DNA from 2 places in the Streptomyces sp. NPDC017936 genome. Region 1 is predicted to be linked to the other one. Evidence: riboswitches for the same ligand, from Rfam matches in the RefSeq annotation. Region 1 holds a riboswitch; the other holds the start of a gene.

What was found. Region 1 has a riboswitch for thiamine pyrophosphate ahead of ACH4F6_RS29630 (thiamine ABC transporter substrate binding subunit). Riboswitches for the same ligand answer to the same signal wherever they lie in the genome.
Region 2: another riboswitch for thiamine pyrophosphate. It lies ahead of thiC (phosphomethylpyrimidine synthase ThiC); the one in region 1 lies ahead of ACH4F6_RS29630 (thiamine ABC transporter substrate binding subunit).

What each region holds. Positions count from the first base shown of each region.
Region 1 covers NZ_JBIRHK010000016.1:128,415-135,460, reverse strand. Annotated here, with positions in the region: gene pyrH (UMP kinase) at 105-863, shown strand; gene frr (ribosome recycling factor) at 1,057-1,614, shown strand; gene ACH4F6_RS29640 (phosphatidate cytidylyltransferase) at 1,614-2,795, shown strand; gene rlmN (23S rRNA (adenine(2503)-C(2))-methyltransferase RlmN) at 2,907-4,013, shown strand; TPP riboswitch at 4,041-4,147, shown strand; gene ACH4F6_RS29630 (thiamine ABC transporter substrate binding subunit) at 4,248-5,315, shown strand; gene ACH4F6_RS29625 (ABC transporter permease) at 5,291-6,997, shown strand; gene ACH4F6_RS29620 (ABC transporter ATP-binding protein) at 6,997-7,046, shown strand, end outside.
Region 2 covers NZ_JBIRHK010000012.1:171,075-178,120, reverse strand. Annotated here, with positions in the region: gene ACH4F6_RS25020 (cupin domain-containing protein) at 1-213, shown strand, start outside; gene ACH4F6_RS25015 (DUF5326 family protein) at 398-610, shown strand; gene ACH4F6_RS25010 (IclR family transcriptional regulator) at 926-1,669, shown strand; gene ACH4F6_RS25005 (SsgA family sporulation/cell division regulator) at 1,768-2,214, shown strand; gene ACH4F6_RS25000 (YibE/F family protein) at 2,428-3,933, opposite strand; TPP riboswitch at 4,350-4,539, shown strand; gene thiC (phosphomethylpyrimidine synthase ThiC) at 4,532-6,328, shown strand; gene ACH4F6_RS24990 (hypothetical protein) at 6,402-7,046, opposite strand, start outside.

The sequences.
Region 1 (7,046 bases):
GCAGATCTGACGAGGAGGCCATTGCCGCGCATGGGTTGCGAACGACACCCCACCGGCAATGGCCTTCTTCGCATGTGCACCACGTGAAAGAGGCGGGATCTCCCATGACCACCAAGGCCCAGAAGAGCGACGACGGCAAAGTGAGCGGCCGGTTCCTGCTGAAGCTGTCCGGAGAGGCATTCTCCGGCGGCGGGGGCCTGGGCGTGGACCCCGACGTGGTGCACAAGATCGCCCGCGAGATCGCGGCCGTGGTGCGCGACGGCGCCCAGATCGCGGTCGTCATCGGCGGCGGCAACTTCTTCCGCGGCGCCGAACTCCAGGTGCGCGGCATGGACCGGGCCCGCTCGGACTACATGGGCATGCTCGGCACCGTGATGAACTGCCTCGCCCTCCAGGACTTCCTGGAGAAGGAGGGCATCGACAGCCGGGTCCAGACCGCCATCACCATGGGCCAGGTCGCCGAGCCGTACATCCCGCTGCGCGCCGTGCGCCACCTGGAGAAGGGCCGCGTGGTCATCTTCGGCGCCGGCATGGGCATGCCGTACTTCTCCACCGACACCACCGCCGCGCAGCGCGCCCTCGAGATCGACGCCGAGGCGCTGCTGATGGGCAAGAACGGGGTGGACGGCGTCTACGACTCCGACCCGAAGACCAACCCGGAAGCGGTCAAGTTCGACTCCCTCGGCTACGGCGAGGTCATCACGCGCGAGCTGAAGGTCGCCGACGCCACCGCGATCACGCTGTGCCGTGACAACAAGCTCCCGATCCTCGTCTTCGAGCTTCTGGCCGAGGGCAATATCGCGCGGGCCGTCAAGGGTGAGAAGATCGGCACGCTTGTGGGTGACCAAGGCAGCCGGAGCTGACCGGTGACCGCCGGTCCGACCGGCGGCGCACCCGGTCCGTACGGCAACACCTGACCGGGGGACGGACCCTGGTCGGGGGATGGACAATGTCCTGCCGGTCGGGAACCGTGCAGGAAGAAGACGCGACGCAGCCGGCCGCCGCCCCCCGCAAGGAACCGCAGCCGGGCCTACTCAAGACACGCAGGAGCAAGTGGTGATCGAAGAGACCCTCCTCGAGGCCGAGGAGAAGATGGAGAAGGCCGTCGTGGTCGCCAAGGAGGACTTCGCCGCGATCCGCACCGGGCGTGCGCACCCGGCGATGTTCAACAAGATCGTGGCGGACTACTACGGTGCGCCGACGCCGATCAACCAGCTGGCCTCGTTCTCGGTGCCGGAGCCGCGCATGGCGGTCGTGACCCCGTTCGACAAGAGCGCGCTGCGCAACATCGAGCAGGCGATCCGGGACTCCGACCTGGGCGTCAACCCGAGCAACGACGGCAACATCATCCGCGTGGTGTTCCCCGAGCTCACCGAGGAGCGCCGCCGCGACTACATCAAGGTCGCCAAGGGCAAGGCGGAGGACGCCCGGGTGTCGATCCGTTCGGTGCGCCGCAAGGCCAAGGACGCCATCGACAAGCTGATCAAGGACGGCGAGGTCGGCGAGGACGAGGGCCGCCGTGCGGAGAAGGAGCTCGACGACACCACCGCGAAGTACGTCGCCCAGGTGGACGAGCTCCTGAAGCACAAGGAAGCGGAGCTGCTCGAGGTCTGATGAACGACTCTTCCTGGGGCGCTCCGCCGCACGCCGGTTCACCGGCCGGGTACTGGGGGCCCACCGACCGGGGGCCGGCCCAGGGCGCTGCCCCGGCGGGTCCCGCGTACGATGCGCCTGAGGCGCAGCAGACTCGCCCCATGCCCGTCGTCCCCGACGTACCCGCTCACGGCGGAAACCAGGATGACGACCGGGGGGCCGCCCGGCCGGGCGGCCCCTTGTTCCGAGAGGGGACGTTCCACGGCGGGACGTCCCCGCACCAGATGTTCCGCGACGAGACCCCGTCGGCGCAGCCCCATGCGGCGGTGCCGCAGAATCCGGATCCCATGCCCGACGCCCCGCAGCCGGCGCCCGCACCGCAGAAGAAGAGCGCGGGCCGAGACCTGGGCGCGGCCATAGGGGTCGGGGTCGGTCTCGGCGTGGTGATCGTCGCCTCGCTGTTCATCGTCAAGGCCGTGTTCGTCGGCGTCATAGCGGTCGCCGTCGTCGTGGGCCTGTGGGAGCTGACCAGCCGGCTCCAGGAGCGCAAGGGCATCAAGGCGCCGCTGGTGCCGCTCGCGCTCGGCGGTGCCGCGATGGTCGTCGCCGGGTACGTCAGGGGCGCCGAGGGGGCGTGGGTCGCCATGGCCCTGACCGCGCTGGCGGTCCTGGTCTGGCGCATGACGGAACCGCCGGAGGGCTACCTCAAGGACGTCACCGCCGGTGTCTTCGCGGCCTTCTACGTCCCGTTCCTGGCCACCTTCGTCGCCTTGATGCTCACGGCCGACGACGGGGCGCAGCGCGTGCTGACCTTCCTGGTGCTGACGGTGGTCAGCGACACCGGCGCGTACGCCGTCGGCTGGCGCTTCGGCCGGCACAAGCTCGCCCCGCGCATCAGTCCCGGCAAGACCCGCGAGGGCCTGCTCGGCGCGGTGTCGTTCGCGATGGTCGCCGGCGCGCTGTGCATGCAGTTCCTCATCGACGACGGCACCTGGTGGCAGGGCCTGCTCCTCGGCCTCGCGGTCGCGGCCAGCGCCACGCTCGGTGACCTCGGCGAGTCCATGATCAAGCGGGACCTGGGCATCAAGGACATGGGCACGCTGCTCCCGGGCCACGGCGGCATCATGGACCGGCTGGACTCGCTGCTGCCGACGGCGCCGGTCGTCTGGCTCCTCCTGGTGCTGTTCGTCGGCTCCGGCTGACCGGTCCGCACCCGGCCGACCCGAGCCCCCGTCCCCCGCGGACGGGGGCTCGTCGCGTGCTCCGGCCGGCCGACCGGGTCACCCGAGTGGATCTGCGACACTGGTAGGGCCATGCCTAAGCCCGGAGAACTCGTTTTCGTCGCCCCCCGCGGAGCCAAGAAGCCGCCGCGGCATCTCGCCGACCTCTCGCCCGCCGAGCGGAAGGAGGCGGTCGCGGAGATCGGTGAGAAGCCGTTCCGGGCGAAGCAGCTGTCGCAGCACTACTTCGCGCGGTACGCGCACGACCCGGCGGAGTGGACCGACATCCCCGCCGGGGCGCGCGACAAGCTGCGCGAGGCGCTGCTGCCCGACCTGATGACGGTGGTCCGGCACCTGTCGACCGACCAGGGCACCACCCGCAAGACGCTGTGGCGGCTGTTCGACGGCACGCTCGTGGAGTCGGTGCTGATGCGTTACCCGGACCGGGTGACGATGTGCATCAGCTCCCAGGCGGGCTGCGGGATGAACTGCCCGTTCTGCGCCACCGGACAGGCCGGGCTGGACCGGAACCTGTCGACGGCGGAGATCGTGCACCAGATCGTCGACGGGATGCGGGCGCTGAGGGACGGGGAGGTCCCGGGCGGGCCGGCCCGGCTGTCCAACATCGTCTTCATGGGCATGGGCGAGCCCCTCGCCAACTACAAGCGGGTCGTCGGCGCGATCCGCGCGCTCACCGACCCGACGCCGGACGGGCTCGGCCTGTCGCAGCGCGGGATCACCGTGTCGACGGTCGGGCTGGTGCCGGCCATCCACCGGTTCTCCGACGAGGGCTTCAAGTGCCGGCTCGCCATCTCGCTGCACGCCCCGGACGACGAGCTGCGCGACACCCTCGTCCCCGTGAACACGCGGTGGAAGGTGCGCGAGGTGCTCGACGCGGGCTTCGAGTACGCCGAGAAGTCCGGCCGCCGGCTGTCCATCGAGTACGCCCTGATCCGCGACATCAACGACCAGGCCTGGCGCGGCGACCGCCTGGGACGGCTCCTCAAGGGCCGACCGGTGCACGTCAACCTGATCCCGCTCAACCCGACGCCCGGCTCGAAGTGGACCGCCTCCCGGCCCGAGGACGAGAAGGCGTTCGTCGAGGCCATCGCGGCGCACGGGGTGCCGGTCACCATCCGGGACACCCGCGGCCAGGAGATCGACGGGGCCTGTGGTCAGCTCGCCGCCACCGAGCGGTAGTCTGATCCCGGACAACTTCATACCTTCATATTCCGACAGGGGAGCGCCACAGCGCTGAGAGTGCGGCAACCGGCCGCAGACCCTCTGAACCTCGCCCAGGTCATTCTGGGTAGGAAGTTCGGTCATCACTCGAGCTGTTGCGCCCTGCCCGGGTACCCGCGGAGTCTCCGCGGGTCCCGGGCAGGGCCGCGTCTCTTCCTGGTCAACCCCAGGAGGAATCCAGTGCACACCAGGATGTTCGTGGCCGCGGCGGTCGGCCTCGGTCTCGTCACGCTGTCCGCGTGCGGTTCGTCGTCCGGCGACACCGGATCAGGTGGCGACCCGAAGACCGTCACCCTCGTCAGCCACGACTCGTGGGCCGTGACGAAGAGCGTGCTCGCCGACTTCGAGAAGCAGTCCGGCTACAAGGTGAAGGTCCTCACCGACGGCGACGCCGGGCAGGCCGTCAACAAGGCGATCCTCACCAAGGACAACCCGCAGGGCGACGTCTTCTTCGGCGTCGACAACACGCTCCTGTCCCGCGCCCTCGACAACGGCCTGTTCCAGCCGTACGAGGCCAAGGGCCTCGACCGGGTCGGCGCCGCGTACCGGCTCGACGCGGACAAGCACCGGGTCACCCCCGTCGACCACGGCGACGTCTGCGTCAACTACGACAAGAAGTACTTCGCCGACCACGAGCTGGCCCCGCCGGCCACCTTCGACGACCTGGTCAAGCCCGCCTACAGGAACCTCCTGGTCACCGAGAACGCCTCCACCTCCTCACCCGGCCTCGGCTTCCTGCTCGGTACGGCCGCCCGGTACGGCGACGACGGGTGGGAGGGCTACTGGAAGAAGCTGCGGGCCAACGGCGTGAAGGTGGTCTCCGGCTGGGAGCAGGCCTACAACGAGGAGTTCTCCGGTTCCGCGGGCGGCAGGAAGGCCGGGGGCGACCGGCCGCTCGTCGTCTCCTACGCCTCCTCGCCGCCCGCCGAGGTCGTCTTCGCCGACCCCAGGCCCACCACCGCGCCGACCGGCGTGGCCACCGGCACCTGCTTCCGGCAGGTCGAGTTCGCGGGGCTGCTGAGCAACGCGAGGAACAGCGCCGGCGGCAAGGCGCTCATCGACTTCCTGATCTCCCGGGAGTTCCAGGAGGACATGCCGCTCAACATGTTCGTCTACCCGGTGACCGAGGGCGCGGGCGTGCCCGCCGAGTTCACGAAGTACGGGCCCGCCGCGCAGGACCCCGAGACCATGGACCCGGCGAGGATCGCCGAGAACCGCGACCGGTGGGTCACGTCGTGGACCTCGCTCGTACTGAAGTGACCCCGGCCAGGAGGCCTTCCGGGAACGCGGCGCGGCTCGGGCTCATGGCCCTGCCCGTCGCGTTCTTCGGGATCTTCTTCGCCTACCCCGTCGCCGCGATCGTCTCGCGCGGACTCCACGTCGACGGGCAGTGGCGGTTCGGCCGCCTCCTCGACGTGCTCGGGCAGGCCGGCATCCGGCACGTCCTGTGGTTCACCACCTGGCAGGCGCTCGCCTCCACCGCGCTCACCCTGCTGCTGGCGCTGCCGGGCGCGTACGTCTTCGCGCGCCTGGACTTCCCGGGCAAGCAGGTGCTGCGGGCCGTCGTCACCGTCCCGTTCGTGCTGCCGACGGTCGTCGTCGGCACGGCGTTCCTCGCGCTCGTCGGGCGCGGCGGACTCCTCGACGACCTGTGGGGCGTACGGCTGGACACCACCGTGTGGGCGATCCTGCTCGCGCACGTCTTCTTCAACTACGCGGTCGTCGTGCGCACGGTGGGCGGGCTGTGGTCGCAGCTCGACCCCCGGCAGGAGGAGGCCGCGCGCATGCTCGGCGCCTCCCGGGCGCGGGCCTGGCGCACGGTCACCCTCCCCGCGCTCGGGCCCGCCGTGGCCGCCGCCGCGCTGATGGTCTTCCTCTTCACCTTCACCTCCTTCGGCGTGGTCCAGATCCTCGGCGGCCCCGCCTTCTCCACGCTCGAGGTGGAGATCTACCGGCAGACCTCCGAGATCTTCGACCTGTCCACGGCGGCCGTCCTGACGATCGTCCAGTTCGCGGCCGTGGGCGCGATCCTCGCCGTGCACGCCTGGACGGTGCGGCGGCGGGAGACCGCGCTGCGGCTGGTGGACGCGAAGCTGACCGCGCGGCGGCCGCGCGGGGCGGGGCAGTGGGCGCTGCTCGGCGGGGTGCTGGCGAGCATCGCCCTGCTGCTGGTGCTGCCGCCGGCCGTGCTGGTGCAGCGGTCGCTGGACGCGCCGGACCTCGCCTACTACCGGGCGCTGACCAGCGAGGAGGGCAACGTCTTCCTGGTGCCGCCGATCGAGGCGATCGGCAACTCGCTGGAGTACGCCGCCGCCGCGACCGCCCTCGCGCTGCTGATCGGCGGGCTGGCCGCGGCGGCCCTCACCCGGCGGGACGCCGGACGTCTCGTCCGGGGCTTCGACGCGCTGCTGATGCTGCCGCTGGGCGTCTCCGCGGTGACCGTCGGCTTCGGCTTCCTGATCGCGCTCGACGAGCCCCCGCTGGACCTGCGCGGCACCTGGATCCTGGTGCCGCTCGCCCAGGCGCTGGTCGGCGTCCCCTTCGTCGTGCGGACCATGCTGCCCGTGCTGCGGGCGGTGGACGGACGGCTGCGGGAGGCGGCGGCCGTGCTCGGGGCGTCGCCCTGGCGGGTGTGGCGGGAGGTGGACCTGCCGATGGTGCGGCGGGCGCTGCTCGTCGCGGCCGGGTTCGCCTTCGCGGTGTCGCTCGGGGAGTTCGGGGCGACGGTGTTCATCGCCCGGCCCGACAACCCCACGCTGCCGGTCGCGGTGGCGCGGCTGCTCGGGCGGGCCGGTGAGCTCAACTACGGGCAGGCGATGGCCCTGTCGACGATTCTGATGCTGGTGTGCGCGGTGGCCCTGCTGGTGCTGGAGCGGCTGCTCCCCCAGTCTCGAACAGGCTCGACCGGGGGCACCCCCATCGACCGGACGGGGGAGTTCTGATGCTGTTGCGGCTCGAGGGCGCGACCGTGCGGTTCGGCGGACGGGCCGT
Region 2 (7,046 bases), on a different contig from region 1:
CTCGACGCCGGGGACCACGATCCTCAGAATCCGCACGCTCAGGACGAGGTGTACTTCGTCGTGAGCGGGCGTGCGTCGCTCACCGTCGGCCTGGAGACGACCCAGGTGGCACGCGGCAGCGTGGTGTACGTGCCGGCCGGGGTCGCCCACAAGTTCCACCACATCAGCGAGGACCTGCGCGTCCTGGTCGTGTTCTCACCGCCCGAGGGCTGATCGTCTCCGTCCCGGAGCCGAGTGCGGGCTCGGGGTTCCCTAGGGGACCGGTCAGGGGAGGACAAGGGGTGCGAGGCCCCCGTCGGCAGGCTCGTCGGACCTAGCATCGACGGCAGGACATCGAAGGGGTCCGGCCCGTGCGAGGTGCCGGACATCGGACTGAACGAGGATGAGGACGAGGGCGATGCGAGAGATCTTTGCTGGGCTGCCGTGGTGGGTGAAGTGGGTGGCGGTGCCGGTCATCGCCCTGGTCGTGTTCGGCGGTCTGATAGCCAGTGTCGTCGGTTTCGTGATCGGCCTGCTCTTCAAGCTGCTGGTGTTCGTGGCACTGGTGGGCGGACTCGTCTACGTCGTACGGAAGTTCACGTCGAGTTCCTCGTCGCGCGGCGACTGGTGAGCGGTCGGGAGGCCGGAGACCGGTAACAGGAATCGCCGGTTCCCTCGGCCGGGGGAAGTTTCCCGGACGGCCGGTCCGTGAGCGGTGGCGGACGGTTAAAGTCCGGAGCCCGGCGCGGGGACGACCCCGCGAGCGGCGTATCCCCCCTCCCGTGTTCCCCGCACGGGCCGCCCTCTCGCGCTTCGGGAGCGACTCTTGCCCACGGTCGACACCGCATCAGCGACACCGTTCGCACCCCCTGCCCGTCCGTGTTCCACCGCGACTCCGCGCCAGCGTCCGCCGAGCGGAGGCGTCCCCGAACAGCCGCACTCCGCGATGACGCTCATCAGTTCCGTGCAGCGCGCGATGCGGCTGCTGGAGGCGGTCGCGGAGCACGCGTGCGGGGCTCCGGCCAAGCAACTGGCCCGCGAGACCGGCCTCGCGCTCCCCACGGCGTACCACCTGCTGCGCACCCTCGTGCACGAGGGATACCTCCGGCGGGACAAGGGGTTGTTCTTCCTCGGAGAGGCGGCCGAGCGGCTGGGCAGCAGCGGAGCCGCGCAGAAACGTCGCAGCACGGTCGTCGACACTCTCGCCCAATGGCGTGATTCGATCGGTGTCCCCGTGTACTACGCGCTGTACCGCGACGGTGAGATCGACGTCATGTGCGTCTCCGACACCCCGGGCATCCCGGCCGTCGAGGAATGGGCCGACTTCCGCGAAACCGGCCACGCGCACGCCATCGGGCAGTGCCTGCTGTCGCAGCTGGACGAGCGGTCCCGCCGCGACCACCTCGATCGCTACCCGGTGCAGTCCATCACCCCGTACACCGTCCGTGACGACCACACGCTGATGCGGCGGCTGGCCCGCTTCCGGCGTATGGACACGGTCGTCGAGCGCCAGGAGTACGCACTGGGCACGGTGTGCGCCGCGATCCCGATCACCGTGGGCGCGACCGCGGCCACCGTGGCGATCTCCCTGCCCGTCCACCAGGCCGACCGACTGCCGACGGCGGCACGGCAGTTGCAGAACGAGGTCGGCCGGATGCTGGGATCGCTCGCGATCTCTATCAGTATCTGAAAAATCACTCCTTGTGATCTGTCGTGTACGTTCAGCAAGATGCCTTGCACTATCAGGGGTTCATTCCCAGCCAGTTCACGGCCATGCGGGGTTAGGCGATGCGAGAGTCCGTACAAGCGGTTCAGGCAGAGGTCATGATGAGTTTTCTCGTCTCGGAGGAGCTCTCGTTCCGCATCCCGGTGGAGCTGGGCTACGAGACCTGTGATCCCTATGCCGTACGGCTCACTTTCCACCTGCCCGGGGACGCCCCCGTGACCTGGGCGTTCGGGCGGGAGCTGCTCATCGACGGGGTGGGGCGGCCGTGCGGCGAGGGAGACGTGCGCGTATCGCCCGTCGATCCGGACTCGCTGAGCGAGGTGCTGATCCGGCTTCAGGTCGGGGCCGACCAGGCGGTGTTCCGTTCCTCGGCGGCGCCGCTCGTCGCCTTTCTCGACCGCACGGACAAACTCGTGCCGCTGGGCCAGGAGGGGGCGCTCGCCGACTTCGACGCCCACCTCGAGGAGGCACTGGACCGGATCCTCGCGGAGGAGCAGAGCGCCGGCTGAGCGGTCGGCCGAACGGGGGAACGTTTCGACGCGGGGCGGGGCTCCGCAGGAACGCTTCTTCTGGGACGTCGCGGTCACGGACCGCCGGACCCTGCGTCCCGGACGACAGGGAGACCCGGTATCCGGCAGGCGGTGGAACCCGGCTGCCGGGAAGACAGGGCGGGGGCGCCCGGGTCCGTCCTCGGCAACGGCTCGGACGCCCCCCCCCGCACATCAGCGCTTGCGTCGTCTGCCCCGGCCGCTGCGGGCGGTCTGGGGCGCGGGGACCGCCGTACCGGCCGGTGAGGCCCCCGGCGCCGCCTGCGCGGCTGCGGCGGCCGCCCTGCCGGACTCCGGTCGGTCGGCCGAGACGACCAGGGCCGCGAGGGCCGTGGTCACCGGAACCGACGCCACCAGACCGATCGAGCCCACCAGTGTGCGCACGATCTCCTCGGCGACCAACTCGCTGTTGGCGACCGTGCCGACGTTGCTCTGGGCGATCGAGAAGAGCAGCAGCAGCGGCAGGGCGGCGCCGGCGTAGGCGAGGACGAGCGTGTTCACCACGGAGGCGATGTGGTCACGGCCGATCCGGATGGCGGCCCGGTACAGCCCCCGCCAGCCCATGGACGGGTTGGCCTCGTGCAGTTCCCAGACCGCCGACGTCTGGGTCACCGTCACATCGTCGAGGACGCCGAGCGAGCCGATGATGATGCCCGCGAGCAGCAGACCGCTCATGTCGATCGACGGATACAGGCCGTGGATCAGGCCGGTGTTGTCGTCCGTGTTGCCGGTGAGCGCGGCCCAGTCGATGAAGAGCGAGCCGAGGACGCCGATCAGCGACAGCGAGATGAGTGTGCCGAGCACCGCGACGGACGTACGGGCCGACAGGCCATGACACAGATAGAGCGCGATCAGCATGATGGCGCTCGACCCCACCACCGCCACGACCAGAGGGTTCGACCCCTGGAGGATCGCGGGCAGGATGAAGAAGTTCAGGATGAGGAAGCTGATGGCCAGGGCGATCAGCGCCATGACACCCCGCAGCCGGCCGACGACCACGACGGCGAGGGCGAAGATCAGGGCGAGCACCGTCATCGGAACGCGACGGTTCACGTCGGCCACCGAGTACTGGAGGTCCTTCGGCGCGGCGGGCTCGTAGGCGACCACGACCTTCTGGCCCTCGTCCAGCTGTCGTGACTGGTCCGGCTGCACGATCTCCGTGAACGTGCGTCCCTTGTCCTGACCCGTGTCCACCCGGATCGTGGCCCGCTTGCAGGTGCCGTTCGCCTGCTGCTGGGCGGAGGAGCCCTCGGCCGTGGAGGTGTCGCCGGTCGGGGCGCCGCCCGAGCCGTTCACCGACGAGCAGCTCAAGGTCTCCACCTTGGTCACCGTCGCGTGCTGGGTCTGCCGGTCGAAGCCGACGCCGGTGCGCTCGTGCGCCGGGGCGCCGCCGGGCCACAGCACGACCAGCCCGGCGAGCACCGCCACGGCGAACGGGACGAGGACGGCCGTGATGACCTTGCGCAGGTGCAGGGAGACGGGGGCGGCCGGGCCGTGACTGTGCGAGTGCCCGTGCCCCCCGCCTGAACCGGGTCCGTGCCCCTCGCCGGAACCGTGCCCGCCACCGGAACCGTGCCCGCCACCGGAACCGGGACCCGGCCCACCGCTGTGGCCGCCGTCCGGGGCGTGCGCGTGGAGGTGAGCGCCGGCCGGGTCACCGGCGGCGCCGTGTCCGCCCATGCCCGGGCGGTAGTCGTCCCTGCCGGAGCCGTACTCGCCTCTGCCCGGACCGTATTCGTCCCTGCCCGGCCCGCGCTCGCCGCCACCGGGCCCGTCGAGCCTCCGAGGCTCACCGGGCCCGTACCCGCCGCTCGGCGTCCGACCGTTGCCGGGGCCCCGCGCGCCATGGACCTCAGAGCGACCGTCGCCGGACCCGGGCCCCGGGGCGTGCCCGCCGCCGAAGGCGCGGTCGTCTCCGGGTGCGGGGATCCGGCCACGGCCGGTGCCGGGCCCGTGGCCGTTTCCGGCACCCGGCCCGCGGGGTGGTTCGGGTGGTGGATACGGAGGCTGGTGTGTCGTGGTCACCGCCCGATCATCGCAAGAACGAAGAGGGCCCCCTGTTCACCGCGCCCGAACTGCCGCTAGCGTGGGGGCACCTTTGCACACGCGGGAGCTCGGAGCACCGGGCTGAGAGGGCGCTGACCTCCGTCTTCGCGATGTTTCACGTGGAACGTCACCGACACCAGGTGATGTTTCACAGGAAACGTCGGCAGGCGGTAGCCGCTGCGTCGACCGCTGAACCTGTTACCGGGTAATGCCGGCGTAGGGAGTAGGTCTCATGACCAACAAGGACGCACGCACGCCTGCCTCCGCGCAGATCTCCGCCGAGAGCTCTGCCCACGGGGAGGCCGGGAAGTCCATCGGCTGGCACAAGGCGTATGTCGAGGGCACCCGCCCCGACCTGCGGGTGCCGGTCCGCCAGGTGCACCTCACCAACGGACGGTCGGTCACGCTGTACGACACCTCCGGCCCGTACACCGATCCGCACGTCGACACCGATGTCCGCAGGGGCCTGCCGCCGCTGCGGGAGAACTGGATCACCACGCGCGGCGACACCGAGGAGTACGCGGGCCGCCCCGTCCGTCCGGAGGACGACGGGATCAAGCACACCTCGCCGCGTGGTGGCCTGCGCAACCTCGACGCGGTCTTCCCGGGGCGTCCCCGTCTGCCGCGCCGGAGCCGTGACGGCAAGGCGGTCACCCAACTCGCGTACGCGCGCCGGGGGGAGGTCACCCCGGAGATGGAGTACGTGGCGATCCGGGAGAACGTGTCGCCCGAGGTGGTCCGTGAGGAGATCGCGGCGGGCCGTGCCGTCCTGCCCGCGAACGTCAACCACCCGGAGATCGAGCCGATGATCATCGGCAAGCGGTTCCTGGTGAAGGTCAACGCCAACATCGGCAACTCCGCCGTGACGTCCTCCATCGAAGAGGAGGTCGAGAAGATGACCTGGGCGACCCGCTGGGGAGCCGACACGGTCATGGACCTCTCCACCGGCCGCAACATCCACACCACCCGCGAGTGGGTGCTGCGCAACTCCCCCGTCCCCATCGGCACGGTGCCGCTCTACCAGGCCCTGGAGAAGGTCGACGGCAAGGCCGAGGAACTGACCTGGGAGATCTACAAGGACACCGTCATCGAGCAGGCCGAGCAGGGCGTGGACTACATGACGGTCCACGCGGGGGTACGTCTGCCGTACGTCCCGCTGACGGCGAACCGCAAGACCGGCATCGTCTCCCGCGGCGGCTCGATCATGGCGGCATGGTGCCTGGCCCACCACAAGGAGTCGTTCCTCTACGAGAACTTCGAGGAGCTGTGCGAGATCCTCGCCGCCTACGACGTCACGTACTCGCTCGGTGACGGTCTCCGGCCGGGCTCGATCGCGGACGCCAACGACGAGGCGCAGTTCGCGGAGTTGCGCACGCTCGGGGAACTCAACCGGATCGCGAAGCGCTTCCACGTCCAGACCATGATCGAGGGCCCGGGACACGTTCCGATGCACAAGATCAAGGAGAACATCGACCTCCAGCAGGAGATCTGCGACGAGGCTCCCTTCTACACGCTCGGCCCGCTGACGACGGACGTCGCACCGGCGTACGACCACATCACCTCCGGCATCGGTGCCGCGATGATCGCCTGGTGGGGCACGGCCATGCTCTGCTACGTCACGCCCAAGGAACACCTGGGTCTGCCCAACCGGGACGACGTCAAGACCGGCGTCATCACCTACAAGATCGCTGCCCATGCGGCCGATCTCGCCAAGGGCCACCCCGGGGCGCAGGAATGGGACGACGCGCTGTCCGACGCCCGGTTCGAGTTCCGTTGGGAGGACCAGTTCAACCTGGCCCTCGATCCGGACACGGCCCGTGAGTTCCACGACGAGACCCTGCCCGCGGAGCCGGCCAAGACCGCTCACTTCTGCTCGATGTGCGGGCCGAAGTTCTGCTCGATGAAGATCTCCCAGGACATCCGTCGCGAGCACGGTGGGTCACGTGCGGAGATCGAGGAGGGGATGGCGCAGAAGTCGAAGGAGTTCGCGGCGGCGGGGAACCGCGTGTATCTGCCGCTGGCGGACTGACGCCGGTCCCGCTCCGTACGGCGCCGGCTGTACGGCTTGCGCTCCCCTGTGGCGGGGGGCGCAAGCCGAAGGCCTACTCCGGCTGGTGTTCCGGGCCGCCGAAGTCCGGGCTGGTGTAGTCCGGGCTGCTGTAGCTCGGGCGGGAGCCGCCGGTGCGCCCGTCGTCGGGGCTGGTGAAGCCCGGGCGGTCGTAGCCGATCTTCGGCAGACGGCCGGTGGGCGCCTGCGGGGCCGGCTCGGAGTGCGACGCGGCGGCCGTGCCGGGGTCGGCGAGGGCCTCGCGCAGGAACGGCACGATGCCCCGTTCGAGCAGGGCTTCCCGCCAGGCTTCCCTGGCGCGGGCCACCTCGTCGCGCAGTTCGTCGTACGGGCCGGCCTCCACGGAGGGCCGGTTGCGCAGCGCGGTGAGGAGGAGTCCGACGGTGGCGACGAGGATGGCGGCCGCGGCGATGGCCCCGAACGCCCATCCGGCGGTGAGCATGGCCTGGGCGAACGACTGCCCGGGGCTGAGCATGCTGAGGAGGTAACCGACGAGCAGGAAGATCACCGCGGCGGTTCCGGCGAGAACGGGGGTGAGGACGGCGGCGATGGCGACGGCGCCCGCCCCGGCGCCCTCGGCGACCTGCGCGGCCTCTCCCATGGTGGTGGCGAGCCCCAGACCGCCCACGCCCGGCTCACCGGAACCGGACTCGTGGGCGGGTGACGACGGGGTGGACGG